Regions from separate parts of the Rhizobium sp. B230/85 genome, predicted to be linked through region 3. Evidence: riboswitches for the same ligand, from Rfam matches in the RefSeq annotation. Region 3 holds a riboswitch; each other region holds the start of a gene.

Region 1 (10,229 bases), 1.4 Mb from region 3:
GCGGCCACCAGGCCGAGGCTGTTGGCGATCCGATGGTTGACTTCGGAGAGCAGTAGCTCGGCGCGGTCGCGTTCATGGCGGATCACCGCCTGGGCGCGCAACGTATCGCGTCGAAAGCGCGCCCGCTCCAACCCTTGGGCCAACGCTGCGGCCAACAGGTCGAAATAATCGGACGAAACGCCCTTCATGACATAGTCGTCGGCGCCGGCCTTCAGGGCCGCAACTGCAACGCCGGCATCTCCCGATCCGGTCGCGTAGATGACCGGCGGATGATCGGCACCGGAGACGATGCAGGGCAGCAGGTCCAGCCCCGTTTCCCCTTCGAGGAAATGGTCGAGGACAATCGCGTCAATGCCGCCTTCGGCAAGACGCGCCAGGCCAGCAGCGCCATCCTTCGCCAGATGAAGCTCGTAGCCGCGACGCTGCATGTTCTTGCGCGTCAGCACGCCGAGTGCTTCATCGTCGTCTATATAGAGAATATGGATCGCAGCATCCGCCGCAGCATCCAGCTCTATCATTCCACCTCCGGGATCTTCATGACGGCAACGAACATGCCGAGCTGCTGTATCGCATGCACGAACTTGTCGTATTGCATCGGTTTACTGACATAGACGTTTGCGCCGAGGTCGTAGCAACGGGCGATTTCGCGCGGGTCGTCGGTGGTCGTCAGAACGATCACCATTGCCCGCCTCGTATGCTCGTTGGCCTTGACCTTCTGCAGAATATCCAGCCCGCTCATGTCGGGAAGATTGAAGTCGAGCAGGATGAGGATGGGCTGCCCACGCGAAGGCTCGCCACTGCCATCCTTGCCAAGCATGAAGTCGAGCGCATCTCCGCCTGTGACGAAGGGCACAATCTCGTTGGTGACGCCGGCACGACGGATATTCTTCTCGATCAGCCGTGCGTGGCCTTCATCGTCTTCGATCATGATGATCTTGACGGTATTCGGGGAACTCATCATTTCGAATCTTCTCTTTTCAATCGGGCCATATCGGCAGCAATCTTAACTTCGAACGTTGTCCCCTGCCCCAGCTCGGAACTAACGGTAACATCTCCGCCGAGACGCCGGGCCAGCGCGCGAACATGGGCAAGGCCGACGCCGTCGCCCGGCATGTCCTGTCTGCCCGAGCGCCGGAACAGTTCGAAAATCCTCTCTTGGTCGCCTGCAGCGATTCCCCGTCCATTATCGCTGATTTCGACGCTCGCGAACATACCGTGGCGCCTGCCGGAAATGGAGATCTTACCGCGCCGTGAGGGGTCCAGGTACTTGATGGCATTGTCCAGCAGGTTGCCGACGATCTGCTGCAGAGCCAGCCGGTCGGACTGCACCTCAGGAAGGACACCCTGTATATCCACTTCGATCTCGGCCTCGTCCAACCGGTGACGGAGCGTACCCAGCGTGTCCTCGACCAGCTCCGACAGCTTGATCCGATCGCGGTGCAGTTCGCGGTTTCCGGCCCGCGCAAGCACAAGGATCTGGTTGATCAGATTGTCCATCCGACGCATCGAAGTCCGGATGAAACCAAGTGCTTCCGGGATATCCGTGTCGACTGCCTCGATGGCCGCACGACCTTCGATCGTTGTGAGATCGGCATTGTTTTTCTCGAGGTATGACTTGAACACCTGTGCGGCGCGATCGAGCTCCTCCGTGAAGCCCATGATGTTGACGAGCGGCGCGCGCAAATCGTGGCTGACGATGTAGGCGTAGGCCTGCAGCTCGTCGTTTGCCCTTTGCAGCCCTTGAGTGCGGGCGACCACTGTCTCTTCCAGCGTTTCGTTCGCACTGGCAAGCTGCAGTCGTGCCGCCTCGATCTGCCTATGGTGATCGCGGATAAGCTTGAACGCGCCGGCGGCTAGTGCCACGAGCAAGGCCGCACTGACGGCAATGATCGCCGAAAGTGACGTCGTCGATGCCCTGAGCGAGGCGATATGGTCGCCCGAATTGACGATGCCGCGCTGCTGGATGACATTGATCTCACGACGGATTTCATCCATCAGCTCGATCCCGACATTCGATTCGACCAACGCGATCGAACCGGCAGTGTCACCGGCGGAACGCAGGTCCACCGTGCGTTTCATCTCCGCGAGCTTTCGATCCATGAGGGATTTGAGATTGTCCAGCGAAGACTGGGGAACGCCGATCTCGAGCAGGCGCGGCGTGAGCGCGGCAATTTCGGCCGGGATCGACACTGCGGATTTCGTGAACGGCGCAAGATAACGCGCATCGCCGGTCAGAAGATAGCCGCGCTGTCCGGTTTCGGCATCCTGCGCCGAACTCAGAAGGTTGAGCACGCGATTGTTGAGACGGCTTGCATCGACAGCGCTGTCCGCCTCCTCCGCCGCACGACCGCTGAAATACAGAGCGCCGAGAACAACGAGGAGCAGGGTTATAGCGCCAACGGTCAGGATCGCAGGGATGGAGCTGGAAATCGATTTATTGAAACGTATCATTTTAGCTACGATGCACCCATGCCGACCGTTATCAGGCCAGGCCAGACGAGATGCGCCTGTAGCGACGCCACCGATCCCTTCGGGAACGCCCCTGGATTGAAATGGTTCCCAGGCCTCTGAAAAATAATCGATATTCGTGGCATCTCGTTAAGCCGCCTATTGGGAGCCCGGGGACGTGGTCTACCTAGCCCGTCACGGAAACAAGCGCTTCTTCAGCATCTAGCCCTTGCGTCCCGCTCGCCACGAATTGCTCAAGCGTCATATTGTCGAGGATCGTTGCGACGGCGTCGCGAACCACGGTCATCGACCTCCGTACCTGGCAGCCTGCCGGATCGGCACAGTCGTCGCAGGCTTCAAAGGCAGTACGGCTTGCACAACGGATTGGCGCCAGCGGCCCGTCAAGGGTGCGGATCACATGGCCGATACGGATTTCGGCCGCAGGACGAGACAGCGAATAGCCGCCCCCGGGGCCCTTCTTCGAGCGCAGCACGCCGGAATTTCGCAACTCCAGCAAAATCGCATCGAGAAACTTCTTCGGAATGTTGTTGCGCACAGCAACATCGTTGATGAAGGCAGTTTCGCCCGGGCCCAGACGAGCAAGATCGACCAACGCCTTGAGACCGTATTTTCCTTTTTTTGTCAGCATGAGATTCGTTACCTGAAGACGCACGACCGCAGCATCTCGCTGATCGGCAATCACGCAAGCTGCGTAACGCCGGGAGAGCGCGCGGGCAAGCCGATATCGCAGAAATTGCAGGCTTATAAGACGATAAAATTGCGTTTGGACGAGAGGCGGCCGCAACCCGCTAGATGCTGTGCAGGCGCTGCGTCGCTGGAAACATTGCACGGACCGTATCTGCAACGCCGGATGCGACGAAGACCGCGTGCTCCGTTACCTGCGGCAGGCCCATCAGTTCGCCGAATGTACCGCGCGCCAGCGGTCCCGATATGAACAGGGATTCCGTCGCCGTGCCGGACGTACCGATCGCTTGTGAATTTGCATTGCAGTCGAGACCGAGCCGCGTTGGGTCGTTCACCAGATAGCCTCGTTCGGCCAGACCTGCCAGGAAGGGCTGGCTGCGAAGGATGCCGCCATGCCCCGGCCCCGTTGTGACCACCACCGCATCGAAATGCCGCTCGACCCGCTGGCGCGACCGCCCGAGCCGTAGCACGCAGAGGATGCTATCTCGGTCGATTGCAACTTCGGCCACGGAGCCAGCCAGCACGGTCATTCGGCCGTCGGCGATTGCCTCCTCGCTGGCAGCCTCGACTTGCGGCGCGACACGGAACCGGTGGACGTCCCAGAACGGCCGAAGGTGACGTGCGATCCGCCGCCTCTCCCCGACCGGCAGGCCGCGCCACAGCGCCTCGCCATGGCCCCTCACCTGATCGATGACCGCATGCCAGCTAAGCCCCTCCCTGCCCGCTTCGCGAATGGCCGCCCGCACGCGTTTGAGAAGTCCTGATGCAGTCTGCGCAGGCTCGGAGGTGAAATCGCCGAACGGATCCTGCGGCATCGAAGGATGACCGCGCGATCGCAAGCCTCGGCGTGATACCGCTGTGATCTGTCCCCGATGGCCTCGCAGACCAAGCGCTGCAACGACATCGGCCGATGTCAGCCCGTTGCCGACGATCAGCACACGGTCGTCGACACCGATCGGGTCGAGCGCGACCCGCCGGGTCGGGTCGGCGACAAAGCGCGGATCTCCGGCAAGAACGCTGGCAAGCGGCTCCGGTGCGGACGGTGCCGGATGGCTGGTCGCAATGACGAGTATATCGGCGTCGATAACATAGCCTCCCTCGCCCGTCAGATGCCACCGGCCATTGAGGCGATCGGCCGAGAGCACGCGCTCGCGGACATGGCGGATGGAACCGCTCTCGACCAGCGGCCGGATCATCGCGTTCATGTAGCGTCCGAAAAGACCGCGCCTCGGATACAGGGCGCCGCTGGCTGCCAGTGCGTCAGGATCGTCGGCAAGAGCCTCGTTCGCATCGATCCAGCGCTGGAAGTGCTCTGGATCATCCGGAAACAGGCTCATGCGGGTGGATGGCACGTTGATGCGGTGGGCAGGCTCGACAGTGTCGTAGGCGAGACCTGCGCCAAGCAATGCCCGTGGTTCGAAGAGTACTATCTGTTGCCTGCCGAACAGACCTGTTCCCGCCAGATGGTAGGCAACCGCCGCCCCTGAGACACCACCTCCAACAATGGCAACAACAGGAATTGTCTCGGGCGAAGAAAGCATCAGCTAGTCCTTTTTATGCATCGCCTGCCGGAAGCCTAACTCTACTCCGGGCGTCGCGCGATCAATATACGCTGGTGGCGGCGTGACAAGGGAAGGGCTTCCCCTCATGAGACGGGCAGCGGAATGTTTTTTCGAGCTTTTCCGCAACCCTGAATTTTATTCATGACGACCCATCCAAAGAGGAGTACACTGGACGCTCTCTTGAGGAGGAGAAAAACATGGAAATCTTCAGACTGCTGACAGCATTCGACTACCTGCTGGTTGCTGTACTCTGCGGCGTATTCGCACTGGCGATGGCCAACGGAAGAAGCCATCGCTGATAAACAAAATCGGCCCGAAGATCTGAGGAGACCTTCGGACCGACCTACTCTCGATGCTCAAAGCGGCAAGCCCACATGGGCTGCCGGGCGAAAAGGGCTGAAGAAACCCTGCTCCTTAAAGCGAAACCTTGGCATTCTCGCCCATGTCGGGCTTGGCGCTCGACATGGCTGCGGCAATCATCTTGACGTAGCTGACGACGGTGCCTGGGCTATCCCAGTATTCCGCATATTTCGGCGTGACTTTCAGAACCCGGATAGACGGGTCCTCCGCGCTTTCCCACCAGGCTTTGGCGGGCGTCGAGAAAAGTTCGCGGATCCGCTCACGGTCGTTAGACACTTCTGCATCGCCCGTCACGGAAACATACTTCTGGCCCTTTGTGTCGGCAAAGGACAGGCCGACATTATGCCGGCGCTCGATTTCCTCGTCCTTGTGGCTAGCCACGTCCGTCAGAAAATAGATCGCATTTTCAATCGGCTCGAAATGGGCTGCCATTGGCCGCGAACGGATGTCCTCGCCGACCCGGGTGGAAAGCATGCAGAAAAGGATCTTCTCCATCAATTCCCAGGTGCGTGCGACCTTTTCGTTTTCCTGTGTCATGACATTTCCTCTTTTGACTAGATGAACGGCTTGCCGCCGGTGACTGCAATAGTGGTACCGGAAACATAGCTCGACAGCGGATCTGCAAGCATGACGTAAGCTGTTGCGAGTTCCGCCGGCTGCCCCGGCCGCTTCATTGGCGTCTGCTTGCCGAAGTTGGTAACGTTCTCTTCCGGCATGGTGGATGGGATAAGCGGCGTCCAGATCGGGCCCGGCGCAACGGCATTGGCGCGAATCCCCTTCTCGGCCAGCATCTGCGCCAATCCGCCCGTAAAGTTCTGGATGGCGCCCTTGGTCGTTGCATAGGCAAGCAACGTCGGATTTGGCATGTCGGCATTGACCGAGGTCGTGTTGATGATCGAGCTACCGGGGGCCATGTGTTCGACGGCTGCTTTTGTCAGGTAGAACATAGCGTGGATGTTGACCTTGAAGGTCAGCTCCCACTCTTCATCGGATATCTCCGCGATATCCTTGAAGGTATTCTGGTGAGCGGCATTGTTGACGAGAATGTCGATACCTCCGAGTTCGGATACGGCCTTGTCGATGATCGCCCGGCAATGGGCTGCATCCTGGATATCCCCGGGCACCAGAACCGCCTTGCGTCCGGCCTCTTCGACATAGTGCTTCGTCTCCGCTGCGTCCTCGTGCTCATCGAGATAAGAAACGAGCACATCCGCACCCTCCCGCGCAAATGCGATTGCGACGGCGCGACCGATGCCGCTGTCGCCGCCGGTAATTACGGCGCGCTTTCCGGCCAGACGTCCGGACCCCTTGTAGGAGCTCTCCCCGTGGTCGGGCTTCGGATCCATCCGGGCCGTCTTGCCGGGGATGGACTGTGACTGCGTGGGAAATGGCGGCTTGGGATAACCGTTCATGGCCTGTCTCCTTTTGGTCGGCTTGGACCAGACTAACCAGCGTTGCGCGTCATGGTTCCCCACCGAAGTCTCCGAATTCAATCTGAAGGATGGCGGCACTGAAGCCTGCAGGCTGCGGATGAGCGTTCGGCAATTTGCCACGCACGCCATCGAACGGCACGGATCGGAACTTCAAGGGCCCGAATTTGTTTCTGAACATGACAATGAGAGGATCATCATGACCAACACCCTGCACAAGGCAGACGCGACCGGCAAGCTTGAGCTGGCCAACGAAACCGCGCCAGTTTCCTACAGCGTGACTGTCGCGACCGAAAAAGAGAATGGCAAGTTTGCTGTTACCCTGCTCGTCAAGGCACCCCGCGATTGGTTGCTAAAACGCGGCTTCACATCGTCTGCGACCCTCGTCAGGCACGATGGAGACCAGGTCGAACTCCATCATGATGGCGAACTCGACGTCGGCGAAGCAGTATCGGTCGAGTTGTCCGCAGTTGACACCTCCTGCTCCGACGACAGCGAACTGCAGCGCAAGTATCCAGAATTGCGCGGCTGAAGCCGTGCCGAACGGGAGGACCCGCAGACATGAGGCCAGCAGAGCGAGAGGTCGTCTTCTCCAAGCGCGCACTTGCCGCAACGATAACAGGGATCGACAGCGATGACGGCGCCGACGACATGATTGTAGGCCTGTCACTGGGTGAGGCTATCCTGTTCGTCGCCGAAGAGGCAGGTATAGGCGCTTCCAACGCCCATGTTTCTTATGGCGAGAGCAGAACTCTCAGCTATACCGATTGTCTCAGTGTCTATCGAGATTTCGGGCTATCCCTCAAGGCTGACGCGAAGAGTTGAGATTGTGAAACGCAGTGCCGGCGTACTGATCTACCGCTTTGCCACACATGGGGCACCCGAAGTCCTGCTCGTCCATCCGGGCGGCCCCTTCTGGGCCCGCAAGGACGAAGGCGCCTGGTCGCTTCCAAAAGGCGGCATCGAACCGGACGAGGACGATCTCGCCGCGGCCCGCCGGGAGGTCCGCGAGGAGATCGGCACCAGCCTCGACGGTCCGTTCACGCTGCTCGGGGAAATCAGACAGCCTGGTGGCAAAGTCGTCGTCGCTTTCGCGGCCAATGCCGAGATCGATGCAGACGCGATCGTCAGCAACAGTTTCGAAATGCAGTGGCCGCCGAAATCCGGCCAGATACAAAGTTTTCCGGAAGTCGACCGCGCCGGCTGGTTCGATCTCGATCAGGCGGAAATCAAGCTGCTGCGGGGGCAACGACCGTTTCTCGAGGCATTCAAGGCGTTCATGGAGCGCCTTGACGTCCCTAGTCGTCGAGCGTGATCCACGCGGGAGCATGATCGCTGGCATGCGCCCAGCCGCGGACGTCCCTGTCGACCCCGGCGTCGCACAGCCGCTCGACCAGCGAGGGACTGAGGAGGAAGTGGTCGATGCGCAAACCGGCATCGCGGGCATAGGCGTTGCGGAGATATTTCCAGAACGTATAGATCCGTTGATCGGGGTGCATCTGCCGTATGCCGTCTGTCCAGCCTTGATCGAGGAGCTCCCGGAAGGCGTAGCGGACATTGGGATGAAACAGCGCATCGTCGATCCAGCGTTTCGGATTATAAACGTCGAGTTCGGTCGGCATCACATTGAAATCGCCGGCAAGGACGACCGGGACCTCGAGCTCCAGAAGCTCGGTCGCATAGTCGGCGAGGCGCTGGAACCAGGCTAGCTTGTATTCGAACTTCGGGCCTGGTTGCGGATTGCCGTTCGGAAGGTACAGGCAGCCGACCAGGACGCCGCCGATTGCCGCCTCGATATAACGGCTCTGTCCATCGTCATCACCGGGCAACCCGCGTCTGGTCTCCAGCGGCATAGCGTCCCGCGCCAGGATTGCCACGCCGTTCCAGCTTTTCTGCCCATGCCAGATCGCCCCGTAGCCTGCCCGCTCGATTTCCCGAGCCGGGAAGCGGGTGTCCGGCGCCTTCAATTCCTGCAGACAGACGATGTCCGGACTGAATTCGTCGAGCCAGCGCAGCAGGTTTTCGAGGCGACCGTTCACGCCGTTTACATTGTAGGTCGCAATTTTCATCTGATGGCGTCCCTGCGCGTTGCAAGCCGCAACTCTCGCCTCGCAAACGGGTCAGGCGGCAAAAGGATGCATGCGGCCTGCCATGACCTTGCAGTTCCACTCCCTCGGCCGACCCGGGAAAAATCTGCTTTTATCTCTTCCGCTCCATGCTATCAGAGGGGATCGACAGGGGTGCTCCGTATTGCCGGGGCTGAGACCGAAGCGCACATGCTTCCAAACCCTAAAGCTGATCTGGATAATACCAGCGGAGCGAGGCGGGCTAAAATGTTTTCAGGCGCACAAATATCACTTTATCCGATGACCGACGATTTCGTCGGCGTCATCCACGGCGCGCTCGGTGCTCTGGACCCCTATCGTGACCAGATGCGGGTGTCGACCGACGATCTCTCGACCCTGCTGGTCGGCTCGACCGACGTACTATTTCCAGCGATGCGCGACCTCTTCGTGGCGGCAGCCTCATCGGGCAAGCACTGCGTACTGCACGCCACGGTATCGCGCGGCTGCCCCGGCGAACCCGACGATCCGATCTGCACGCCAAGCACCAGCATGGTCAGCACCCTACCGCTCGAAGAACGCAAGCAGGCGGCTCTCGCAGCCGTTCGCGAAACGCCCCTGACGGGAGAGACTGTCTCCGCGCAATTCTCGCTCTACGTTCTCGGCATCGATCAGCACATGGACGAGATCTACGGCTGCATCGACTTCCTCAAGCAGTCCGGCGTGTTCCACAGTTCAAAGAACTTCTGCACCAAGCTGCGCGGCGATGCCGGCGCGGTCTTTGCGACGATCAACGAGGCCTTCTGCCGCTTTGGCCCGACCATGGGCCACGTCACGCTCGATATCACTATATCTGCCCATAGCCCCTCGTCATCCTGAGATCAACCGGGGAAGCCAGCATTACTGTCGAGGATCGTTGCCGAGGTCTCGCGCCGGTTTCGGTTTGGCGAACAGATAGCCCTGAACCTGCGTGCAGCCGATCTCCTGGAGAACGGCGAACTGCTCCTCGGTCTCCACGCCCTCCGCCGTCGTCGACATCCCCAGGGTCTGGGCAAGAGCGGTGATGAGCCGGACGACGGACAGTGATTCCGAATGCAGGGTCAACTCGCGGATGAACGACCGATCGATCTTGATCTTGTCGAAGGGGAAACTTCTGAGATTGGACAGCGACGAATAGCCGGTACCGAAATCATCCATAGCAATCGAGATGCCGAGTTTCTTGAGGGCCAGCAAGGTCGACGCCGTATGGGCGCCTGCATCGAGCAGGACGGATTCCGTGATTTCCAGCTCCAGCCGGCCGGCCTCGAGCCCGCTATCCGTCAGGGCCGCGACGACCGTCTGGATCAGGTTGTCGTTACGGAACTGGATCGGGGAAAGATTGACGGCGACCGTGATGTGGTCAGGCCAGCGCACGGCATCGGCGCAGGCCTGGTTGAGCACCCACGCACCGAGCGCGCCGATCAGCCCTGTATCCTCGGCAATCGGGATGAAGTCCATTGGCGGGATTTGACCCATCCGGGGATGGTTCCACCGTAACAGCGCCTCGTAGCCGGATACCTGACGCGTCGCGGTGTCCACGAGAGGCTGGTAGTAAACTTCCATCTCGCGCCGCTTGAGCGCTTTGCGCAGATCGACTTCCAGCGCCTTTCGCGCCAGCAGCC
Region 2 (10,229 bases), on a different replicon from region 3:
CGGCGCTGCGCTGACGTCGAAGCGGATGAAAACGGGCAAGGTCGTCGTCTGTTTCTTCGGCGACGGCGCCAACAATGAAGGCGCATTCCACGAGGCGCTGAACATGGCGGCGGTCTGGAAGCTGCCGGTCGTCTTCGTCTGTGAAAACAACAAATACGGCATGTCGACTTCGACAGAGCGTTCGACCGCCGTCCCGAACATTGCCGATCGTGCTGCCGGCTATGCGATGCCGGGTGTCATCGTAGACGGCAACATCCTGTCGGATGTTGCGGAAGCCTCGCAGGCTGCCGTCGAGAGGGCGCGATCCGGTCAGGGGCCATCCCTCATCGAGTGCAAGACTTACCGGCATCGTGGCCATTCCAAGAGCGACCGCAACCGCTACCGGACGAAGGACGAGATAGACGACTGGATGACCAATCGCGACCCGATAGACATGTTCGAGAAGCAGCTGGCCGAATTCGGCATAGCGGACGAGGCGACGCTGGCAGGTATTCGCGACAGCGTTCGCGAGGAGATTGCGGCAGCCATCGAATTTGCCAAGTCCAGCCCATCGCCCGAAATGGCTGATCTCGGACAGAACGTATATACGGAGCAGTCGTAATGGATGCGGCAGTGAGAGAGCTGAGCTATTCCCAGGCTATTCAGGAGGCGATGGCGATTGCCATGGAAGCCGATGAACGCGTGTTTCTCATGGGCGAGGATATCGGCGTCTACGGCGGTGCCTTCCAGGTGACCGGCGATCTGATCGAGCGGTTTGGTCCTGATAGGGTCATGGACACACCGATCTCCGAACTCGGCGGCGCGGGCGTGGCGGTGGGCGCCGCCCTGACCGGTATGCGTCCGATTTTCGAATTCCAGTTTTCCGACTTCGCAGCACTGGCCATGGAGCAGATCGTCAACCAGGCGGCGAAAATTCGCTACATGCTGGGTGGAGCGGTTTCCGTACCGCTGGTCATGCGCTTTCCGGCAGGCTCGGGAACCGGTGCGGCAGCACAGCACAGCCAGAGCCTTGAGGCGTGGCTCGGTCACGTTCCGGGGCTGAAGGTCATCCAGCCGGCCACGCCGCACGACGTGAAGGGCATGCTGCTGGCGGCCATCGAAGACCCGGACCCGGTGATGATCTTCGAGCACAAGCTGCTTTACAAGATGAAGGGACCCGTTCCCGAAGGCCACTATATCGTGCCGATCGGCAAGGCCGCCATCGCCCGCGAAGGCCGCGACCTGACGATTGTTGCGACGTCGATCATGGTGCACAAGGCGCTGGAGGCTGCCGATACGCTGGCGGCCGAGGGTATCGATGTCGAAGTCGTTGATCTTCGCACCATTCGCCCGATGGACCGGGAAACCGTCATCGCCAGCGTCAAGAAGACTTCCCGCCTGATGTGTGTCTACGAGGGCGTCAAGACCCTCGGTGTCGGTGCCGAGGTCAGTGCGATGATCGCTGAAAGCGATGCCTTCGATTACCTCGATGCGCCCATCGTGCGGCTTGGCGGCGCCGAGACACCCATTCCTTACAATCCCGAGCTGGAGAAGGCAGCCGTGCCGCAAGTCGCCGGCATTCTCGCCGCGGCACGCGATCTGGTGAAGGGAGTGCGCTGAGCCATGGCAATCGAAGTCATTCTTCCGAAGGTTGACATGGACATGGCAACCGGCCGGATATCCAAGTGGTTTTTTGAAAGCGGCGCCACGGTCAAGAAAGGCGATGTGCTTTTCGAGATCGAGACCGACAAGGCGGCCATGGAAATCGATGCTCCGGCAAGCGGCATCCTGCGTGATGTGGTGGGTGCCGAGGGTATGGATATCGCCGTGGGAGCGCCGGTGGCGTGGATCTACGAAGAAGGCGAGGCTTATTCTCCGGGCTCCAGCGCTGCACCTGCCGCGCCTCCGGCAATTAACGCTGAGGCCGTTCCGGAGCAGACTGCATCCGTTGAAGCTGCTGCAAGCCCCGTGGTAGCGGGTGAGGGCATCCGTGCCACACCGCTTGCCCGGCGATTGGCCCGCAATGCCGGGATAGACATCAGCCGCATAACCGGATCCGGACCAAATGGCCGGGTGACGCGCGCCGACGTGGAAGGCTACGCACCGCCTGTTCAGCAAGAAGAAGCCGTTGCCGCGCCTTCCGGTGCTCAGAAGCCGGTGGTTGCCGGTCCGTCGAGCGAGCAGACCCGCAAGCTCTTTGCCGAGGGAAGCTACGATCTCGTCGCCCATAGCAACATGCGCCGGACGATTGCGCGCAGGCTCGTCGAGGCAAAGAGCACCGTACCGCATTTCTATCTGACGATCGATTGCAACATCGACGCTCTTTTGAAACTGCGGGCCGAGGTGAATTCCTCGACGCTTCCGATCGGCGGCAAGCCAGCCAACAAGCTTTCCGTCAACGACATGGTCATCAAGGCCTACGCAATGGCACTCGCCGCAGTTCCTGATGCCAACGTGTCATGGACTGACGACAGCCTGATCGTCCATCGGCATGTAGATATCGGCGTTGCCGTATCCGTACCCGGCGGGCTTATCACGCCGATCGTGCGAAATGCCGAGACAAAGACCTTGTCTGTCATTTCGACCGAGATGAAGGACCTCGGTGCCCGCGCCAAGGAAGGTAAGCTGAAGCCCGAGGAGTACCAGGGGGGGACCGCCGCGATCTCCAATCTTGGCATGTTCGGCATTCGCGAATTCGCAGCCATCGTCAATCCGCCGCACGCCACCATCCTTGCCGTCGGCGCCGGAGAAAGACGCGCCGTGATCTCCGGGGAGGCTGTGGTACCCGCGACGCTGATGACCGTGACGCTATCGACCGATCACCGTGCAGTGGATGGCGCTCTCGCGGCAGAGTTGATCGGAGCCTTCAGGACATACATCGAAACGCCGATGGCGATGATCATATAGTGCAAGTCCGGGTGGATCAGATCCACCCGGATGCCCCAAAGTCTCCTTGCGAAGATGGGCTGGAGGAAAAGTCTCACTTCCATGCCTGAGCGATCATGAAGCCGATCGCCGCGGCGCTCAAATGGTCGGCGCTACCAGCCGTTCTGTGCTCGGGGCCCGATCGAACTTGTTTTCCGCATTTTGCCGGGCGAGCATGCCGACGCGCATCTCTGGCAGATCAGGTGTCGCCCAGTTGGGCTCGCCGCCAAAAAACTTGTCGAGAAATGCGACCGCATAGGCAGGCATCTCGCTGGTGTTCTCCTTGAACGACCACCAGGTCCGCAGATCATCGACACCGCCCGACAGGGGCAATGTCGACTGGAATTCCTGCTGATGCACGGCTATGACCGCACTGATGCAATAGTTGGTGTAAAGAAAACCCTCGGGCCAGAAGGCCACAATCCCGGGGACCGGAACGGCGCTTTTTGCCTCTACCAGATCGACTTTCGCAGGCCGCGCCTTGATCAGTTCTTTCAATGCGAGACCGCCGGCAAAAACGATGAAATCCGCACGGTTCACAGTCGCTAGGCTCTTCTTCGCATCCAGCACCTCGACCCAGTCGATGAATACCTTTGCAAGCTTGTCCTCGTCGATGGTGACAGACAGTCCGTAACGCGCAGATAGCGTCTGCGCACTGCTGCGAAATGACTTTCGAAACCATCTGAGTTGGCGGAGCCGATGTCCGAAATCAGGCTCTGCTGCAATCTCATTCTGGGTGAGCAGATCCAAGCGCGTAACTCCGGCAGGACAAATTATCCCGAATATTGCGCTTAATTTGTACAATATGCATAAGAAACTGTCAAATGTTCAGCGCACAGCTTCAGGGAAGGTGTCTGAGAAGGCTCGTGCAGGTTTTAATCAGTGCTTCGGTTCGCAAGCCGGACCTGATGGCTTCCTGAAAGACCTCGCTGCGGAGATTGCAAACCGTGATCGCATCCGGCGTAAACGACTGAAACTCGCTTCCCGTGAGGCGATCTGAAATCGAAAGTGCGAACGCAAGCGACAGGGCCGCATAGAGTTTCCAGGTTTCGCTGTCATGGACATTGCCAACGCTCGCGATTGGCTCGTGCTTTACAAACGCGACGAAAACTGTTGCGCAGCAGGTGCCGAGGTCGTCCAAGGTCCATCGCTCGCTTCTGGACGCCGTCATGACTTGCCTTGCCGCTGCCGTGACGCGCGCTTTCAGGATGAGCCGGGCCGGGCCAACGCCCTTGGTGATGAGCTTGAGCGCCGTGTAAAGGTCGTCGGTGAGTTCGTCCTCGTCGCCAGAGATTGCTCCGCTCGCTGCACCGAAGTAGAAGGAGAACTCCCGGAACCCTGCCTCCGGCGCCCGCAGATCCCGCAAAGGCGTGACGAGCGATTGCAACGTTGTCATCACCCCATCCACCGTCTGCAAAGTGCCGCCGACAAGACGGCTTAGCTCTGCCGGAAGGGGTGGCAATGGCTGGTTGGCGACGCTGATGGCGGGTGCCTCGGAGCTCAATGTGTGGATGAGATGCCGGAGGCCCCGAAACTGGTCACCGATATTGTCTTTCAGGTCCCGTCGAATGGTAGAAAGCATGGCACAGCCTCTATCTGAAGAACGCCCGGCCGAGCCGAGGCATTTCGCCAGATTATACCCTATATCAGGACAATATTGTACGCCTTCCTCGCAAAAATAGAGTCTTCCGGTTCACTTGTATGACACTCAGTAGACAAGCCAGGAGGCGCCAGTGGGTGTAGGGGCGCTTCGTCGCAAGGGGCCTTGATGCGCGCACCTAAAACGCAGCGCCGGGCCAGCGCATATCTCTGCCCGCATCATTAGTTTCAACGTCCACCGGTTCAGCTCCCATAAACCCCCGCGCCTGTGCTTCGCACCGTGCCCAACTGTACCGTCTTTCATCCCCTTGACGCCTTCGTCGGGCTGCCATAGGCTTTGTCGTATTCACCAGGGGTGTCCCGTCAAGGGGCTGAGATTCTGCTATCGCGCGCAGTGACCCGTTGAACCTGATCCAGTTCATACTGGCGTAGGGACGGTGCAAAGCGCTGCTGCAGTTACAGATCCGCATCCCGGATTCCGTGTCGGCGTTCTTCCATCATTCCGGCTCTAGGACTGGGTCTCCAAACGCAAACTTGGAGCCTCACGATGAATATTGCCTCTAAAAACCAGAGCCCGACGGTCACCTCGGGCGCATTCCCGGCCTCCCGCAAAATCCATGTCGAAGGCCAGCGATATCCCCACATTCGCGTGCCGATGCGCGAAATCTCCCTGCATCCGACTGCGGGGGAGCCGCCTGTTATCGTGTATGACAGCTCGGGCCCGTACACCGATCCAGGCCATATCGTTGCGATCGATCGCGGTCTTTCGCGCCTGCGGGAAAACTGGATCCTGGCGCGCGGCGATGTTGAGCGTTACGAAGGCCGCCACGTCATGCCGGAGGATAACGGCTTTGCCACCGGCGAGCGATTGACGCCGGAATTTCCCGTTCGCGATGCGCCTCTGAAGGCCGCTCCCGGCCGGGCCGTCACCCAGCTTGCCTATGCTCGCGCCGGCATCATCACGCCCGAGATGGAATTCATTGCCATCCGCGAAAATCTCGGACGCCAGGCTGTCCGTGAAGCCTCGTTGCGGGATGGCGAAAGTTTTGGCGCTCACATCCCGGATTTCGTAACGCCGGAATTCGTGCGCCGTGAGGTGGCCGAGGGCCGCGCCGTCATTCCGGCCAATATCAACCATCCCGAAAGCGAGCCGATGATCATCGGCCGTAATTTTCTGGTGAAGATCAACGCCAACATCGGCAACTCTGCTGTCACCTCGTCCATGGAGGAGGAGGTCGAGAAGATGGTCTGGGCGATCCGCTGGGGCGCCGATACGGTGATGGACCTGTCGACCGGTCGCAACATCCACAATATCCGCGACTGGATCATCCGCAATTCGCCCGTGCCGATTGGCACCGTGCCGCTCTATCAGGCTTTGGAAAAGGTGGGTGGCATTGCCGAAGATCTTTCCTGGGAAGTCTATCGCGACACACTCATCGAGCAGGCCGAACAGGGCGTCGACTATTTCACCATCCACGCCGGCGTCCGCCTTGCCTACATCCACCTCACCGTCAACCGCGTGACCGGCATCGTCTCGCGTGGCGGGTCCATCATGGCCAAGTGGTGTCTGCACCACCACCGCGAAAGCTTTCTCTACGAGCACTTCGACGAGATCTGCGATATCGCCCGCGCCTACGACGTGACGTTTTCGCTGGGCGACGGACTGCGTCCGGGCTCGATTGCCGACGCCAACGATGCCGCCCAGTTCGCGGAGCTGGAGACGCTTGGCGAACTGACGAAAATCGCCTGGGCAAAGGATTGCCAAGTGATGATCGAAGGACCGGGCCATGTTCCGATGCACAAGATCAAGGAGAACATGGACAAGCAGCTGGAGACCTGTGGCGAGGCGCCGTTCTACACGCTTGGACCGCTGACCACCGATATCGCCCCCGGCTACGACCACATCACGTCGGCAATCGGCGCTGCGATGATCGGCTGGTTCGGCACCGCTATGCTCTGCTACGTGACACCGAAGGAACATCTGGGCCTGCCCGACCGCGACGACGTCAAGACCGGCGTCATCACCTACAAGATCGCCGCCCATGCGGCCGATCTCGCCAAGGGCCATCCGGGCGCACGCCTGCGTGACGATGCGCTGTCGCGCGCACGGTTCGAATTCCGCTGGGAGGACCAGTTCAATCTTTCGCTCGACCCGGATACGGCGCGCAGCTTCCACGACCAGACGCTGCCGAAGGAGGCGCACAAGGTGGCGCATTTCTGCTCCATGTGCGGCCCGAAATTCTGTTCCATGAAGATCTCGCACGAGATCCGTGCCGAAGCGCAGAAGGAGGGGCTGGAGGCGATGGCTGCCCGCTATCGTGACGGCGGCGATCTTTACATGCCGGTGGAAAATCCTGCCGAGACGATAGTCGGTGAAGCCTGATGGCGGGGTTTCTTGTCAGGGGTGCCGGTGTCGCCGGACTGACCGTCGCGTATGAACTGCGCAAACGCGGCCATGAAGTCGATATTGTGGATTGCCGGGATGCGGCAGGGCTCGGAGCATCGTCCTTTGCCGGCGGAATGCTTGCGCCCTATTGCGAAAGAGAGGCGGCGGACGAGAGCGTTCTGACACTGGGTTGGGGAGCTGCAGACTGGTGGAGCGACGCCGTACCGGGCGAGGTCGTTCGCAACGGCACGCTGGTGGTGGCACAGCCGCGCGACATGCCGGATCTCGTCCGGTTTGCCTCCCGTACGACAGGCCACGTCTGGGTCGACCGGGATGGCATCGCCGAGCTCGAGCCATCGCTTGGCGGGCGGTTCGAAAAGGCGCTGTTTTTTTGGTCCGAAGCCCATCTCGATCCGCGGAGGGCGTTGACCCGTCTGGCCGAAGCTCTCGGCCGGGGTGGCAGCCGGTTCTACTTCGGTGCCAGCCAGCTGCCGGAACGGCACTACACTTCCACAATCGATTGCACCGGACCGGCGGCGATCCCCCACATTACCGGGCTGCGTGGCGTACGGGGCGAGATGCTGCATCTGGAAACCGAGGAGATCAGTTTGTCGCGTCCGGTGCGGATGCTGCATCCGCGCCATCCCATCTATGTCGTGCCGCGCGCCAACCACCGCTTCATGGTTGGCGCGACGATGATCGAGACGGAGGATGACGGGCCGATTTCGGCACGTTCGCTGATGGAATTGCTCAACACGGCGTATGCGCTTCACCCAGCCTTCGGCGAGGCGCGGCTGGTGGAAACCGGTGTCGGCATCCGTCCGGCTTTCTCGGACAATGTCCCGCGCGTGGTTGAAACCGGGGAGGGGCTGGCGATTGCCGGCATGCACCGCCACGGTTTTCTGCTGGCGCCCGCCATGGCCGTGAAGGCCGCAACACGCCTTTCCAATGGCATGTCCACCAGGAAGGAGTTTTCCCGATGAAACAACTCATCGTCAATGGTGAAGCCCAGGCTCTGCAGGCGGCAACGCTGGCGGAGCTACTTGCCGTGCTGGAATACGAAGGCGAGTGGCTGGCCACAGCAGTCAATGGCGATCTCGTGCACCGCGAGGATAGGGCGGACAGGCGCCTCGAAGACGGCGATCGGATCGAAATCCTGTCGCCCATGCAGGGGGGCTGATCGATGCTGAAACTTTACGATACCGAACTGTCGTCGCGCCTGCTGCTCGGAACGGCGCGTTACCCGTCGCCGGCGGTGCTGGGCGAAGCGGTCAGGCGGTCGGGTGCCGAGATCGTCACGGTGTCGCTTCGCCGCGAAACCTCCGGCGGCAGAACCGGAGGCGCATTTTTCGAACTCATCCGTCAACTCGGGGTGCGTGTCCTGCCCAACACGGCCGGATGCCATAGTGCCTCGGAGGCCATTCTGACTGCCAGGATGGCAAGGGAGATCTTCGCGACAGACTGGATCAAGCTGGAAGTCATCGGCAATCACGACAGTCTGCAGCCGGATGTGTTCGAGCTTGTCGAAGCAGCGCGGATCCTCACCGACGAAGGGTTTTGCGTCTTTCCCTACACGACGGACGATCTCGTCGTTGCGGAAAAACTGCTGGCCGCTGGTTGTCAGGTGCTGATGCCCTGGTGCGCGCCAATCGGTTCGGCGGCGGGTCCGCGCAATGCGTCGGCGCTCGTTGCCTTCAGGGCGGCCTTCCCCGCGATCCCGCTGATCGTCGATGCCGGCCTCGGACGGCCGTCGCATGCCGCTGCTGTCATGGAACTGGGTTACGACGCCGTGCTGCTCAACACCGCCGTCGCCATGGCCGGCGATCCGCCTGTCATGGCCGAGGCGTTCGCGAAAGCAGTCGATGCGGGGCGGCTTGCCTATCTGTCCGGCATGCTGGAGCCGCGTGACATGGCCGTTCCCTCGACGCCCGTCATCGGCAAGGCGGTGTTTCAATGAGGCTCGATCCCTTCTACCTCATCGACGACAGTGCCGACTGGATCGAGCGCCTGGTGCCGCTCGGCGTGAAACTCGTGCAGTTGCGCGTCAAGGACAAGTCTGAGACCGAGTTGCGGCGGGAAATCCGGCGCGCCAGGGCCGTGTGCCTGGCTCACGGATGCCAGCTTGTCGTCAACGACTACTGGCAGCTGGCGATCGACGAGGGATGCGACTTCGTCCATCTCGGACAGGAGGACCTTGCCGGGGCAGACCTTGCCGCCATTCGCGCGGCCGGGTTGAAGCTCGGGCTTTCCACCCATGATGTCGCCGAACTCGACACGGCGCTTGACGCTCGACCGGATTACGTCGCGCTTGGGCCGGTCTGGCCGACCATCCTCAAAAAGATGAAATGGCAACCACAGGGGATCGAACGGGTTGCCGAATGGAAGCGCCGGATTGGCGATCTTCCCCTCGTTGCCATCGGCGGCATCACTGCCGAGCGGGCACCGCTGGTGTTGGAGCATGGGGCTGCGTGCGCAGCTGTCGTTACCGACATCACCCTTCATGAAGACCCGGAAGGCCGGACACGGCAATGGCTTGCAGCAACGGCACCGTGGAGACTTGGGGAAATCGAGAAATGACGCTGATAGCCCTTACCATCGCCGGATCGGACAGCGGCGGCGGCGCCGGTATCCAGGCGGACCTCAAGACATTCTCCGCCCTCGGCGTTTACGGCGCAAGCGTGCTGACCGCCGTCACTGCGCAGAACACGTTGGGCGTTTCGGCCATAGAGGATATCTCCGTTTCCATGGTTGCAGCCCAGATGCAGGCGGTGCTCGCTGATCTCGTCGTCAACGCGATCAAGATCGGCATGCTGTCGCGCGAGGACACGATCCGGACCGTTGCCGAGGGCCTTCGGGGCTTCGACAGACCTGTCGTGCTCGATCCCGTCATGGTGGCAACATCCGGAGACAGGTTGCTCCGCGACGATGCGGTGGCTGAGTTGAAACTGGCACTGATGCCGCGAGCCGATATCATAACGCCGAACCTCTTCGAGGCAGCAATCCTGACGGGCCTGCCGGTGGCAGAAACGCCGGAAGAGGTTGCACGGCAGGCACTGCAGATGCGCAACGAGGGCGCACGTGCGGTGCTGATCAAAGGCGGTCATGGCAAGGGTAGCGAATGCGTCGACACCCTTTTGACCATCGACGGCACCTTCCATGCCTTCAGATCACCGCGTCTCGAAACACTCAATGGTCACGGAACCGGCTGCACCCTGTCAGCAGCCATTGCCGCCCAACTCGCCCACGGACACGATCTGCCGACCGCTGTCGGAATGGCGAAAGAATACGTGCACGCAGCCCTAGCCGCTTCAAGAGATCTGCGGATAGGAAAGGGCCGCGG
Region 3 (10,229 bases):
AAGGCCGCTGTTAAGGACGGTGCTCAGAAGGCATCAGACTATCTCGACAAGAAGCTCTGATTATCCAGTCTGCGGGCTCTGAACTCAGCCTAAACGCGGTTACTGCGCCTTTTATAAATGGCCATTCGCCCGTCAACAAAGACGAGGTCGAGGAGCCCCGCAAGACGATAGTCCGAACTTTGACGCGCCCTGCCACCCGACCCCGGATCACGGTGGAAGCAGGCAGGAGCGCGTCAACTATCCCCACAGTCACAAGAATTGCCTCCGAGGTCAAAAAGAGTACGACCGCCCTCGGATGCGGGTCTTTCTCAATCAACTTTCGAACATCAGGACTCGACCCATGACAGACCCCGTTGGCATCAACCGCCGCGCCGAACTCGCCTACGCTGCAGACCCGAGCGACTCTGCTCTTTTCAACAAGATTTCCTGGGGAGCGATTTTCGCAGGCGTCGCCGTGGCGCTTGCCGTCCAGTTCCTTCTCAACCTCCTCGGTGTCGGCATCGGTGCTGCCGTCGTTGACCCTGCCAAATACGACAATCCGTCCGCCAGCTCCTTTTCCATCGGCGGCGGCATCTGGTTCGTCGTTGCGGGGCTCATCGCCGCATTCGTGGGTGCTTATGTCGCCGGGCGCCTGTCCGGTCGGCCAAGCAAGTCGACGGGCTCCTTCCATGGCCTGACAACATGGGCTGTAACCACGCTGGTCATCCTGTACCTGCTGACCACATCGATCGGTGCCGTGGTGGGCGGCGCATTCAGCGGTCTCGGCAGCATGCTGGGCGGCGTTGGACAAACAGCAAGCACAGCCGTCTCGGCTGCCGCTCCAATGGCTGCAAACGCCAACAACCCGATGGCAGACATCGAGAAGCAGATCCGCAACGCCAGCGGCGGCAACGATCCTGAAGCCCTTCGCGCAGCTGCTGTCAGCGCCGTACAGGCAGTGATCACCGGCGACCAGGCAAAGGCTGACGATGCCCGCAACCGTGCTGCAGATGCGATTGCAAAGGCTCAAAACATCCCTGTCGATCAGGCTAAGGCGCAGGTTGCCCAGTACGAAGCAACGTATCGCACGAACATGGAAGCAGCCAAGCAGAAGGCTATCGACGCCGCGCAGACAGCTACCAAGGTTGTGTCCAGCGGCGCCATCCTTGCCTTCATCGCCCTGCTGCTCGGTGCAGTCGCCTCGTGGTTCGGCGGTTCGGTCGGCACTCGGGCAATTCCGGTCGCTACAGTCGCAGTCAACAGAGGCGTCTGATATTTAGGCTCTTCGGCGATATGAATACCAAAGCGCTCCCCATTGTCCCGCCGGCAATGGGGAGCGCTGCGCTTCGGGCACTGCTTGAAAGGCAACTCAACCTTCATCGGGCATCGCAACATTTTTTTGGCGGTGGATGCCCAGGCCGCTGACGGTCTACGACTTGAACAGCTGCAATATGGCATTGGGCATCACGCTTATCTCACCCCCCATCTTCGGCAACGGCTGCCATGCCGAGGCTTTGCCCCAATCCGATAACGGCCGCCACGATCTTGTGGCTCCCGGCATGGACGTCCATCGTCTTTACGAAACCGGCATTGATCTTCAGCTTGTCGACGGCAAAGCGTCGAGACGGGTGAGGCTGGAGAAGCCGGTTCCGAAGTCATCGAGGGCAATCCCGAAGCCTGCACTCTTGAACTGCCGGCTACTATCCAAAGCGAGTTCCTGATCTTCGATCAGGACGCTTTCGGTAATTCGATATGCGCACGATGAAAGGCGAAACCGGACCGCGCGATGGTGGAGGAAATTTCATCGAACAAGCGAGGATCACGCACGTGCAAGATGCGGTCGGGCGCGACGGTGACGCTATTCGGCGATGATCTTGACGCGGTCGCCGGGAGAGACGGATGAGCCTGTCTGGAGCGCATTGATCAGCTTGAAGAGGTCAAGCTTGCGGTCGGTCCCCATCATGCGGGAGGCGAGCGTCGTGATGTTGTCGCCCGGCTGGACGGTGAGGACGCGGACACGCAGCGGTTTCAGCGATGCGGCTTCGGCCGGTGTGATGTGGCGGAAGCTGGCGCGAAGGACATCAGCCGTCTGCTCCAGTGCTGCGCTGCCCTTGGGAACTGCGGTCAGGAAACGAAATATCTGCGACTTGTCGCGAATGACGGTCACGTCGAAATCCCAACGGTCGGCCGATGCCCGTGCCGTTGCCGCCTCCATGCCGTTTACGACCATCGGCTTGATGGTTGCCGGATCCAAGCCGGTGACCCATCCGCTCGAGATATAATTGGTCAGCGACTGGTTCTGCGTGTCGGCGACGCCATCGAAGCGGACGGCTATGTCGCCGGGGCCGGTCGCCAGCACTGCCTCGACCTTGTTGTCGATGCGGAATTCCGGCGGCACCTCGAAACGGATACCGAGGCCACCGTGCAGGAACACCTGGCCACGAACGTAACCTTCTTCCGGGCTGTCGCCATAGAGCAGCCCATCGATACCGTTGAGATAATAGTCGCGGCCGGTGTCTCCGACCTTGCCCTGCTCGCCGAACTCGCGGGCATGCTCGCGCGCAAGATCGATGCGCTGCGGCGTGCTCGGATGGCTCGATAGGAAGTCGAGGCTCTGGTCGGCGTCGGAGTTTGCCGACTGGTAGCGACTGTAGGCTTCCATCGAATCCAGGAAGCGGGCGGCGGCGTAGGGGTCGTATCCGGCCTGGCCGAGCGTGCGAATGCCGATCTCGTCGGCTTGCAATTCCTGCTGGCGCGAGAATGCAGCCAGACGCAGCTTGCCGCGCGCCAATGCCTGCTTGCCGGCGATGTCGCTGGAAAGAACCTCGCCGACGACGCGGCTGGCGATGACCTCAGCCTCTTCGCGCTTCTGCCGCTCGATGCCGTGATTGGCGGTCACGTGGGCCATCTCGTGGGCAAGCACGGCCGCCACTTCAGAAGCATCGTTGGCGAGCGCCAGCAGGCCACGGGTGACGTATAGGTAGCCGCCCGGTAGGGCGAAGGCGTTAATAGCCGGCGAGTTCAGAATGGTGATGCGGTAGGATTGTAGCGGATTTTCCGAGACGCTGGTGAGGGCGCCGGCAATGCGGGCCACAAGCCGCTCGGTCTTTGCATCCTTGTATTCGCCGCCATAGCTGGCAACGATGCGGGGATGCTCGCGTGCGCCCATCTGGGCGCGGGGATCGTTCTTCTGGACTTCCGAGACGATCTGCGGATTGGCCGATGGCGAGACGTTTGGCTGGTACGTCTGGTCCATCAGCGACTGGCAGCTATTCAGCACTGTCGCTGCTGCCAGCAGCAGGACGTAGCGCCGGCACGACGTAGCAGCGCCGCGCAGCCTGGAAGGGCGCAAGCGTGTCCTCGTTCGTTCCATGCGCTCGGGCTGCTTCAGGACTTCAGTTCCGCTTGTCGTGTCTTAATGTCGGCAGGTCGCAAGATCGCGCTGATCGTCGTCCCACATGCTCGAGGTTTAGATCCATCCGCGCTTTCGCGCCGCATTTGTCGATGGTCTGCTCCCACTGCTCTAACTGATTTAGGCCTTAGTTGCATAGCGAGACTCTGCTTAATTGTGGCGTCGTTGCATTTTGGCAAGCATCGGTTCGAGATTACATTGTCGTGCAACACCGAAATTGCGGCAAAAGTCGTGCCGCGGCGCGATCATGGCCTCAAATCTGCAAAAAGCGCTGCAAAGCGGGCAGGCCGAGTGCCTCGAGAAAGCCATCTATCGGGGCTGTCAGGCGGATTTCGCCGGCATCGATGAACACCGCATGGTCGGCAAGCTGACGCACTTCGCGCGGATCGTGGGAGACGATCAACACCGTGTTGCCGGTCTCGCGGTGCAACTCCTTCAGCAGGTCGGCCATGCCGGCGCGAAGGCTGGGGTCTAGGGATGCAAAAGGTTCGTCCAGCAGCAGGATCGGCCGGTCGCGGATCAGCGCCCGAGCAAAGGCTGCGCGCTGCCGTTCGCCGCCGGACAGAGTGCCCGGCATCCGCTTTTCGAAGCCCTTGAGACCGACGCGTGCGAGGGCATCCGAGATCAGCCGGCGATCGTCGGTGCTGAGCCGCAGCGATGGGCTCAGCCCAAGACCGATATTGGTGAAGAGGTCGAGATGGGCAAATAGGTTGTTATCTTGGAACACCAGCGACACGGGCCGCTCGGCTGGGCTCATCGCGGTGACATCGGTGTCGTTCAGCATGATACTGCCGCTATCCGGCGTCTCGAAGCCGGCCAGCAGATTGAGAAAGGTCGATTTGCCGGCGCCCGACGGGCCGGTGACGGCAATGATCTTGCCGGCGGGAAGGGTGCACTGGAAGCGGAAATCGTGGCCGCCCAGCCGCAACCGCACGTCCGACAGGATAAGATCGGGGAGAGAGTTCACAGCCTGCCGCCTTTCTCGGCCCTGGATGCCTGGCCTGCGGTTCCGGCCACCGTCAATGCGAGGCAAAGCAGGCCCAGCAGCAGCGCATAGCCATCTGCGTCGTTGGTACGATAGCTGCCGAGCCGGCTATAGACCAGCCATGGCAGGGTGACGATATTGCCGGAGCCGAAAAGCGCCACCGCACCGAGGTCGCCAAGCGACAGCGCCATGGCGAAGGACAGTGCCGTAAACAGCGGCTTGCGCAGCCCGGGCCAGTCTACGTGGCGCAAGCGGGAAAAGCCCGTGAGACCGAGACTTGCTGCCAGCCGACCGGTGCGGGCGGTGTGAATGGCAAAGGCCGGTTCGACGACGCGGATGACGAAGGGTAGCGCCATCAGCATGTTGATGCAGACGATGAGGGTGGCCGCAAACCGCGTCGGATCTCCGAAGGGACGCAGCGCCATGAACCATCCGGTCGCCAGCACGATCGGCGGCGCCAAGAGGACAAGCGATGAGGCGGCACCGAGCGTCGCCGAAAAGGCGCGGAGGCCTGTCGTGCCTTTTCGCACCGACGAGATGGCATAGCGGGCTCGCACGATTGCCAGCGAGAGGATGACAGCGAGCAGGCCGGCGGAAAGCGCGATGGCAAGGCTGGTCAGCAGCGCCTGCAGGAAGACCGGCTGGCTGGCGAGCCCGCCGAGGTTGGCCTCCATGCCTGCCACCGCGACGGACACCAGCGGCAGCACGATGAACAGCGCAACAGTCGCGATCACCGCGCCGTCGGACAGTTGCGCCAGACGCTGCCGCCCGTCGAGGCGGCGTGGCGCCCTGCCGGTTGCGGGGCCCGGATCGTCCGGCGCCGGCAGCAGCGCCATCACGGCAAGCACGGCGCCGGTCATCGCAACCTGCAGCAAGGCCAGTGCAACGGCACGGCCGGGGTCGAAGTCGAACCGCAGCGCCTGATAGATGGCAACTTCGATTGTCGTGGCCGCCGGTCCGCCGCCGAGCATCAGGACCAGGGTAAAACTGGTGGCACAGAGCATGAAGATGAGGCCGGCGATACCGGGGATGAGTGCCCGCAGCACAGGCCATTCGATGAAGCGGAATACGGCGCCCGGACGCATGCCAAGGCCGGATGCCATCAACCAGTATTCCGGCGGCACGCGCTCGAGGCCCGGCAGCATCAGCCTGACGGCGAGCGGCAGGTTGAAAAACACATGGGCTACGAGAATGCCGGAAAGCCCATAAATGCTGACCGGTTGTGCGAGGCCAAGCGTCTGCAGGGCGTCGTTGACGATGCCCTGTCGGCCCCAGATGCCCAGAAGCCCCATGGCGCCGATCAGCACCGGAAGCCCCATCGGCACGGCCATGAGGCGGATCAGCCAGAGGCGGCCGGGAAAGTTCCGTTGTCGGGCCAAGGCACGCGCCACGGGGATGGCAAGCGTTACCGACAACACCGTCGAGAGCGTCGCCTGCAACAAGGTGAACCGCAGGACCCGCAGGATATAGGGATCGAGCAGAGGAGCGTTGCCTTGCGTCTCGATGCCGGCGGCGAGCAGTGCGCCGACAGCAAGGCCGACGAACAGCAGAATGCCGGCGAGGCTGATAGCCCCGCCGGTCAGTGCTTTCGCTCGCTCGGATTTCGTCAGCATAGGGCTCGATCAGTTGCCGCTGGTGGCGGCCAGCCATTCGTCGATCCAGGCCTTGCGGTTCTTGTCGACTTCGGCGGGGCTCATCAGGAACGTCTTGGTGGGTACGACGAGCTTGCCGAAAGCATCCGGCAGCGGCTCCGAGGTGGCGGCGACCGGCATCATCCAGTTGTTGGTCGGGATGATGTCTTGAAAAACGGGTGTGATCATGAATTTCAGGAAGTCGCGCGCCAGATCCTTGTTGGCAGAGGTTTTCGTCAGGCCTGCTACCTCGATCTGGATGTAGTGGCCTTCCGAGAAGGATGCCGCCTGGTAGCGGTCGGTCTTGTCGGCGATCATGTGATAGGCTGTCGACGTCGTGTAGGAGAGCACCATCGGCGCTTCGCCCTTGGTGAACAGGTCATAGGCTTCCGACCAGCCAGGCGTGACGGTCAGGATGCGGCCCTTGAGCTTTTTCCATGCTTCCGCAGACTTGTCGCCATAAACCGACTTCACCCAAAGCAGCAGGCCCAGGCCCGGCGTCGAGGTACGCGGATCCTCGATGACGATCTTCTGCGACGGGTCTCCCTCAACCAGTTCCTTCATGCTCTTCGGCGGGTTCTTGATGACCTGCGTGTCGTAGACCACTGCGAAATGCCCGTAATCGTAGGGAACGAAGACGTCGTCCTTGAAGTCGCCCGGCAGCTTCACGGCCGTCGTGTCGATGCCGGCGGGCTCGAACAGACCGGTATCCCTGGCTTCATCAACGAGATTGGTGTCGAGACCTAGAACCACGTCCGCCTTGGTGTCCTTGCCCTCGAGTTTCAGGCGCGACAGGAGCGCGACGCCATCGGTGACGGCGACATAGTTGACGGTGCAGCCGCAGGTCTTTTCGAACGCCGCCTTGACCTTGGGGCCGGGGCCCCAGTCGGCGGTGAAACTCTCGTAGGTATAGACGGTCAGTGTCTTGTCTGCTGCCTGGCTGGCATGAGCGGTCAGAAGTGTCGTGCCGGCCGCCAGAACAAGGCCAGCCATAAATGTCGTCAGAGATCGGGTGGGCATCGAAGCGCCTCCTCCTTGGTTCGCGTTAAAACGGAGAATAGGCGCTGTCGATTTCGCGCGTCTAATCCCTCCGCCGGTGTTAACCGGATCAGGTTCCGCGGGTTGGCTGGTGAAAGCCTCTCAGCCAGATGTCCGGATGGACATGAGGCACCCCGTTAGAGCGAGGAAAGATGTAGCGGCGGGAGGGGTGGATGGCAAGGGGCCCCGACACGCGCGAAGCCCAGCTTTATCAATCCGCGACGTGGGCTGCAGCCGCAGGGTCGATCGTCTTGGCAATGGTTGCGCCCGGTAGCTGGACGTTCTTAAGGCAAAGTGCGGTGACCAGGCCGACAAGGCAGATGCCCGACGCCGTCAGGAACAGCGGGTTGAAGGCGGCAGCGTAGGCTTCGGCCACGGCTTCGCGCGTGGCAGCCGGCAAGGCCGCCATCATCTTCGGCGTGACTTCCTCGATATTGCTGACGCCGGGGATCGACAGGCCGACATGCAGCAGGCGGGAGCCGATGATGGCGCCGTAGATGGAGATGGCGATCGAGGCGCCGCCCATGCGCGACAGCGTGACGGCGCCGGTGGCTGCTCCGATATCGCGGCTAGAGGCTGCGTTCTGGATGCCGATGACCGGCACCTGCTGGGCAAGCCCGATGCCAATGCCATGCAGCAGCATCAGGCCGCCGATCAGATAAACCGGCGTGCCGGCATGGACTTGCGACAGGGCCGCAAAGGCAATCATGCTGCAGGCCGCACTGCCGATGGCGAAGGGCTTGTAGCGCCCGGTGGCCGAGATAAGCCGTCCCGCCGACAGCGAGCCACAGACGATGCCGCCGGTCAGGAGAATGAACAACAGGCCGGCAACCGAGGGCGAAAGGCCAGTGGTCGTCTGCAGGAATAGCGCGAAATAGTTGACCATTCCGATGGCGATGGCGCCGCTGGTGAGCGAGGTGATCAGCAACAGCCCGAAGGTCGGATTGCGGAACAACTGCATCGGCACGATCGGCTCCGGGGCGCGGCGCTCGATGAAGACCCAGGAAATGGCGCAGACGATGCCGAATGCGATAATAGCGAGAACTGCCGGGGACAGCAGCGATCCGAACAGCTGGGTACCGTCAGCGGCAAGCACGATGCAGGTGGTCGTCATCGCCAGCACGATTGCGCCGGCATAGTCGATCTGCGGCTTGCGGGCGGGTTTCCGGTAGGGGAGCATGGTGATGAGGCCGGCAAGGACGATGAAGCCGATCGGTATGTTGACGAGAAAGATCGAGCGCCAGCCGAACAGGTCGCTCATCGTGCCGCCGAGCACCGGGCCGATGGCGCCTGATGCCATCAGGACCAGGCTGGAATAGCTCTGGTAGCGGGCTCTCTCTCGAGGCTCGAACAGGTCGGCGTTGATCGAGAAGATCGATACGAGGATACCGCCGCCGCCAAGGCCTTGAAGGACGCGGGCAGCAATCAGCGTGTTCATCGACACGGCAAGACCGCAAATGGCGGAGCCGACGGTGAAGATGGCGATCGCGGTGATCATCACGTATTTGCGGCCGAAAAGGTCGCCCAGCTTGCCGTAGACCGGCATGACGGCGCTCAGCGAGAGGAGATAGGCAGAGCCGATCCAGCCGAAACGCTCGAGATGGCCGAATTCGCCGACGATGGTCGGGAGCGCGGTCGAGACGATCTGGTTGTCGAGCATCGCCATGAACATGGCAACCATCAGGAACAGATAGAGTATCAGCCGGCGACGGGGATCCGCCACAAGGGGCGCAGACGGCAGGTGCATATCCATGGGGCTTCCTATCCAGAGTGGCCGTTATATGTGCTGATAGCATATATCTGTCAAGCGCATTTGAATGCATTCTGCATATTCAACTTTTCGCGATGATCTGTTACCGTGGCGGAATGACAGTAACCTTGAAGACAGACGAACCGGTTTCGATGGATGCGCAGGAGGCGTATATCCAGCATATCGGACAGGTGATGACGCGGATGCGGCTGATGACCGGACGCCGGATGATCAGCCGGCTGGCAATCCAGAACGTGGCGCCGGACCTGGAGCTCTCGCATCTCGACGTGCTCGACGCGATCAGACGGGCGGAGGCGGGGGGCGAGGTGACGGTCGGCGCGGTTGCCGAGATCCTGCGCATCGATCCGTCACGGGCCAGTCGTATCGTTGCCGAGATGGTGACGCGTGGCGTCCTGCGCCGCAAGGCATCGCAGGCGGACGCAAGGCGCATCGTCGTGGTGATGAGCGCGCTCGGCCAGCGGCTGCTTGCAGAGGTGCAGGCACAGAAGCGGGCGCTCATCGGGGATATCGTTGCCGATTGGTCCGAGGACGACATGCAGACCTTTTCGCGCCTTTTCGATCAGTTTATCGGTGGCTTCGAGGATGCGTTTCGGGTGCGCTACCGGGATTCGGATACCTAAAGGCGCCCATTTGACGGATGACAGACTGTCGCTCTTCCCTATCGACCGGTCTTTGCGCTATGGGCTTGGCCCATGAGTTCATCCACCTTCACGATCCTGCTCGGCGGAGCGCTGCATCTGACGGAGCGGCTTCAGGCGGCAGTCGCCGGCAGTCGCTTCATCGCCGCCGATGGCGGCATGCGGCATGCGCAGGCGCTTGGTGTGGTACCGGAACTGTGGGTCGGCGATTTCGATTCGAGCCCGGCCGACCTCGGCGAGGCCTTTCCGAATGTGCCCCGGCAGCCTTATCCTGCCGCCAAGGCCCAGACGGATGGCGAGATTGCCATCGAGGAGGCAATCCGTCGCGGTGCCCGTCGCCTGGTGCTTGCCGGCGCGCTCGGAGGCGAGCGGTCCGACCATGCACTGGCGTTGCTTCTCTACGGCGTCAGCCTGGCGGAGCAGGGGTTCTCGATGCTGTTGACCTCCGGCGAGGAGGAGGCCGTGCCGCTGATCGCCGGTGCCATGGAGATAGATCTTCCCGCCGGCAGCCTGTTTTCTGTGTCCGGCTTCAGCGCGCTCGATGGCCTGTCTATTGACAACGCCCGCTATCCGCTTGCCGGTTTCCATTTGCCGTTCGGTGCCTCCCGCACCATTTCCAACGTTGCGCAGGGTATCGTGCGCTTTTCCCTTTCGAGCGGCAGGGCCATCGTCCTTGCCCGCCCCTATGACCTTTCCGGAGTCTGACCCTTGGCCCCCCCTATTCTGAAACTCGATGACATCTTTCTCTCCTTCGGCGGTGCACCGCTTCTGGCCG

Evidence for each region. A riboswitch is a leader RNA that binds a small molecule or an ion and turns the genes downstream of it on or off. The one in region 3 is predicted to bind thiamine pyrophosphate.
Region 1: another riboswitch for thiamine pyrophosphate. It lies ahead of J5289_RS12780 (YkoF family thiamine/hydroxymethylpyrimidine-binding protein); the one in region 3 lies ahead of thiB (thiamine ABC transporter substrate binding subunit).
Region 2: another riboswitch for thiamine pyrophosphate. It lies ahead of thiC (phosphomethylpyrimidine synthase ThiC); the one in region 3 lies ahead of thiB (thiamine ABC transporter substrate binding subunit).

What each region holds. Positions count from the first base shown of each region.
Region 1 covers NZ_CP072156.1:2,627,637-2,637,865, forward strand. The annotation lists gene J5289_RS12725 (histidine kinase dimerization/phosphoacceptor domain -containing protein) at 1-518, opposite strand, end outside; gene J5289_RS12730 (response regulator) at 515-961, opposite strand; gene J5289_RS12735 (CHASE3 domain-containing protein) at 958-2,451, opposite strand; gene J5289_RS12740 (Rrf2 family transcriptional regulator) at 2,636-3,097, opposite strand; gene J5289_RS12745 (FAD/NAD(P)-binding protein) at 3,258-4,694, opposite strand; gene J5289_RS12750 (pyridoxamine 5'-phosphate oxidase family protein) at 5,130-5,612, opposite strand; gene J5289_RS12755 (SDR family oxidoreductase) at 5,630-6,487, opposite strand; gene J5289_RS12760 (hypothetical protein) at 6,501-7,037, shown strand; gene J5289_RS12765 (hypothetical protein) at 7,067-7,330, shown strand; gene J5289_RS12770 (NUDIX domain-containing protein) at 7,332-7,820, shown strand; gene xth (exodeoxyribonuclease III) at 7,804-8,574, opposite strand; TPP riboswitch at 8,732-8,844, shown strand; gene J5289_RS12780 (YkoF family thiamine/hydroxymethylpyrimidine-binding protein) at 8,839-9,447, shown strand; gene J5289_RS12785 (bifunctional diguanylate cyclase/phosphodiesterase) at 9,469-10,229, opposite strand, start outside.
Region 2 covers NZ_CP072158.1:101,432-111,660, forward strand. The annotation lists gene J5289_RS25565 (thiamine pyrophosphate-dependent dehydrogenase E1 component subunit alpha) at 1-601, shown strand, start outside; gene J5289_RS25570 (alpha-ketoacid dehydrogenase subunit beta) at 601-1,599, shown strand; gene J5289_RS25575 (dihydrolipoamide acetyltransferase family protein) at 1,603-2,886, shown strand; gene J5289_RS25580 (hypothetical protein) at 3,004-3,654, opposite strand; gene J5289_RS25585 (hypothetical protein) at 3,746-4,486, opposite strand; TPP riboswitch at 4,845-4,956, shown strand; gene thiC (phosphomethylpyrimidine synthase ThiC) at 5,051-6,886, shown strand; gene J5289_RS25595 (FAD-dependent oxidoreductase) at 6,886-7,872, shown strand; gene thiS (sulfur carrier protein ThiS) at 7,869-8,069, shown strand; gene J5289_RS25605 (thiazole synthase) at 8,073-8,846, shown strand; gene J5289_RS25610 (thiamine phosphate synthase) at 8,843-9,466, shown strand; gene thiD (bifunctional hydroxymethylpyrimidine kinase/phosphomethylpyrimidine kinase) at 9,463-10,229, shown strand, end outside.
Region 3 covers NZ_CP072156.1:215,722-225,950, reverse strand. The annotation lists gene J5289_RS01130 (CsbD family protein) at 1-60, shown strand, start outside; gene J5289_RS01125 (PhnA-like protein) at 341-1,252, shown strand; gene J5289_RS01120 (EAL domain-containing protein) at 1,577-1,687, opposite strand; gene J5289_RS01115 (M48 family metalloprotease) at 1,838-3,352, opposite strand; gene J5289_RS01110 (ATP-binding cassette domain-containing protein) at 3,645-4,358, opposite strand; gene thiP (thiamine/thiamine pyrophosphate ABC transporter permease ThiP) at 4,355-5,989, opposite strand; gene thiB (thiamine ABC transporter substrate binding subunit) at 5,999-7,027, opposite strand; TPP riboswitch at 7,076-7,192, opposite strand; gene J5289_RS01095 (MDR family MFS transporter) at 7,257-8,798, opposite strand; gene J5289_RS01090 (MarR family winged helix-turn-helix transcriptional regulator) at 8,912-9,436, shown strand; gene J5289_RS01085 (thiamine diphosphokinase) at 9,509-10,159, shown strand; gene J5289_RS01080 (ABC-F family ATP-binding cassette domain-containing protein) at 10,163-10,229, shown strand, end outside.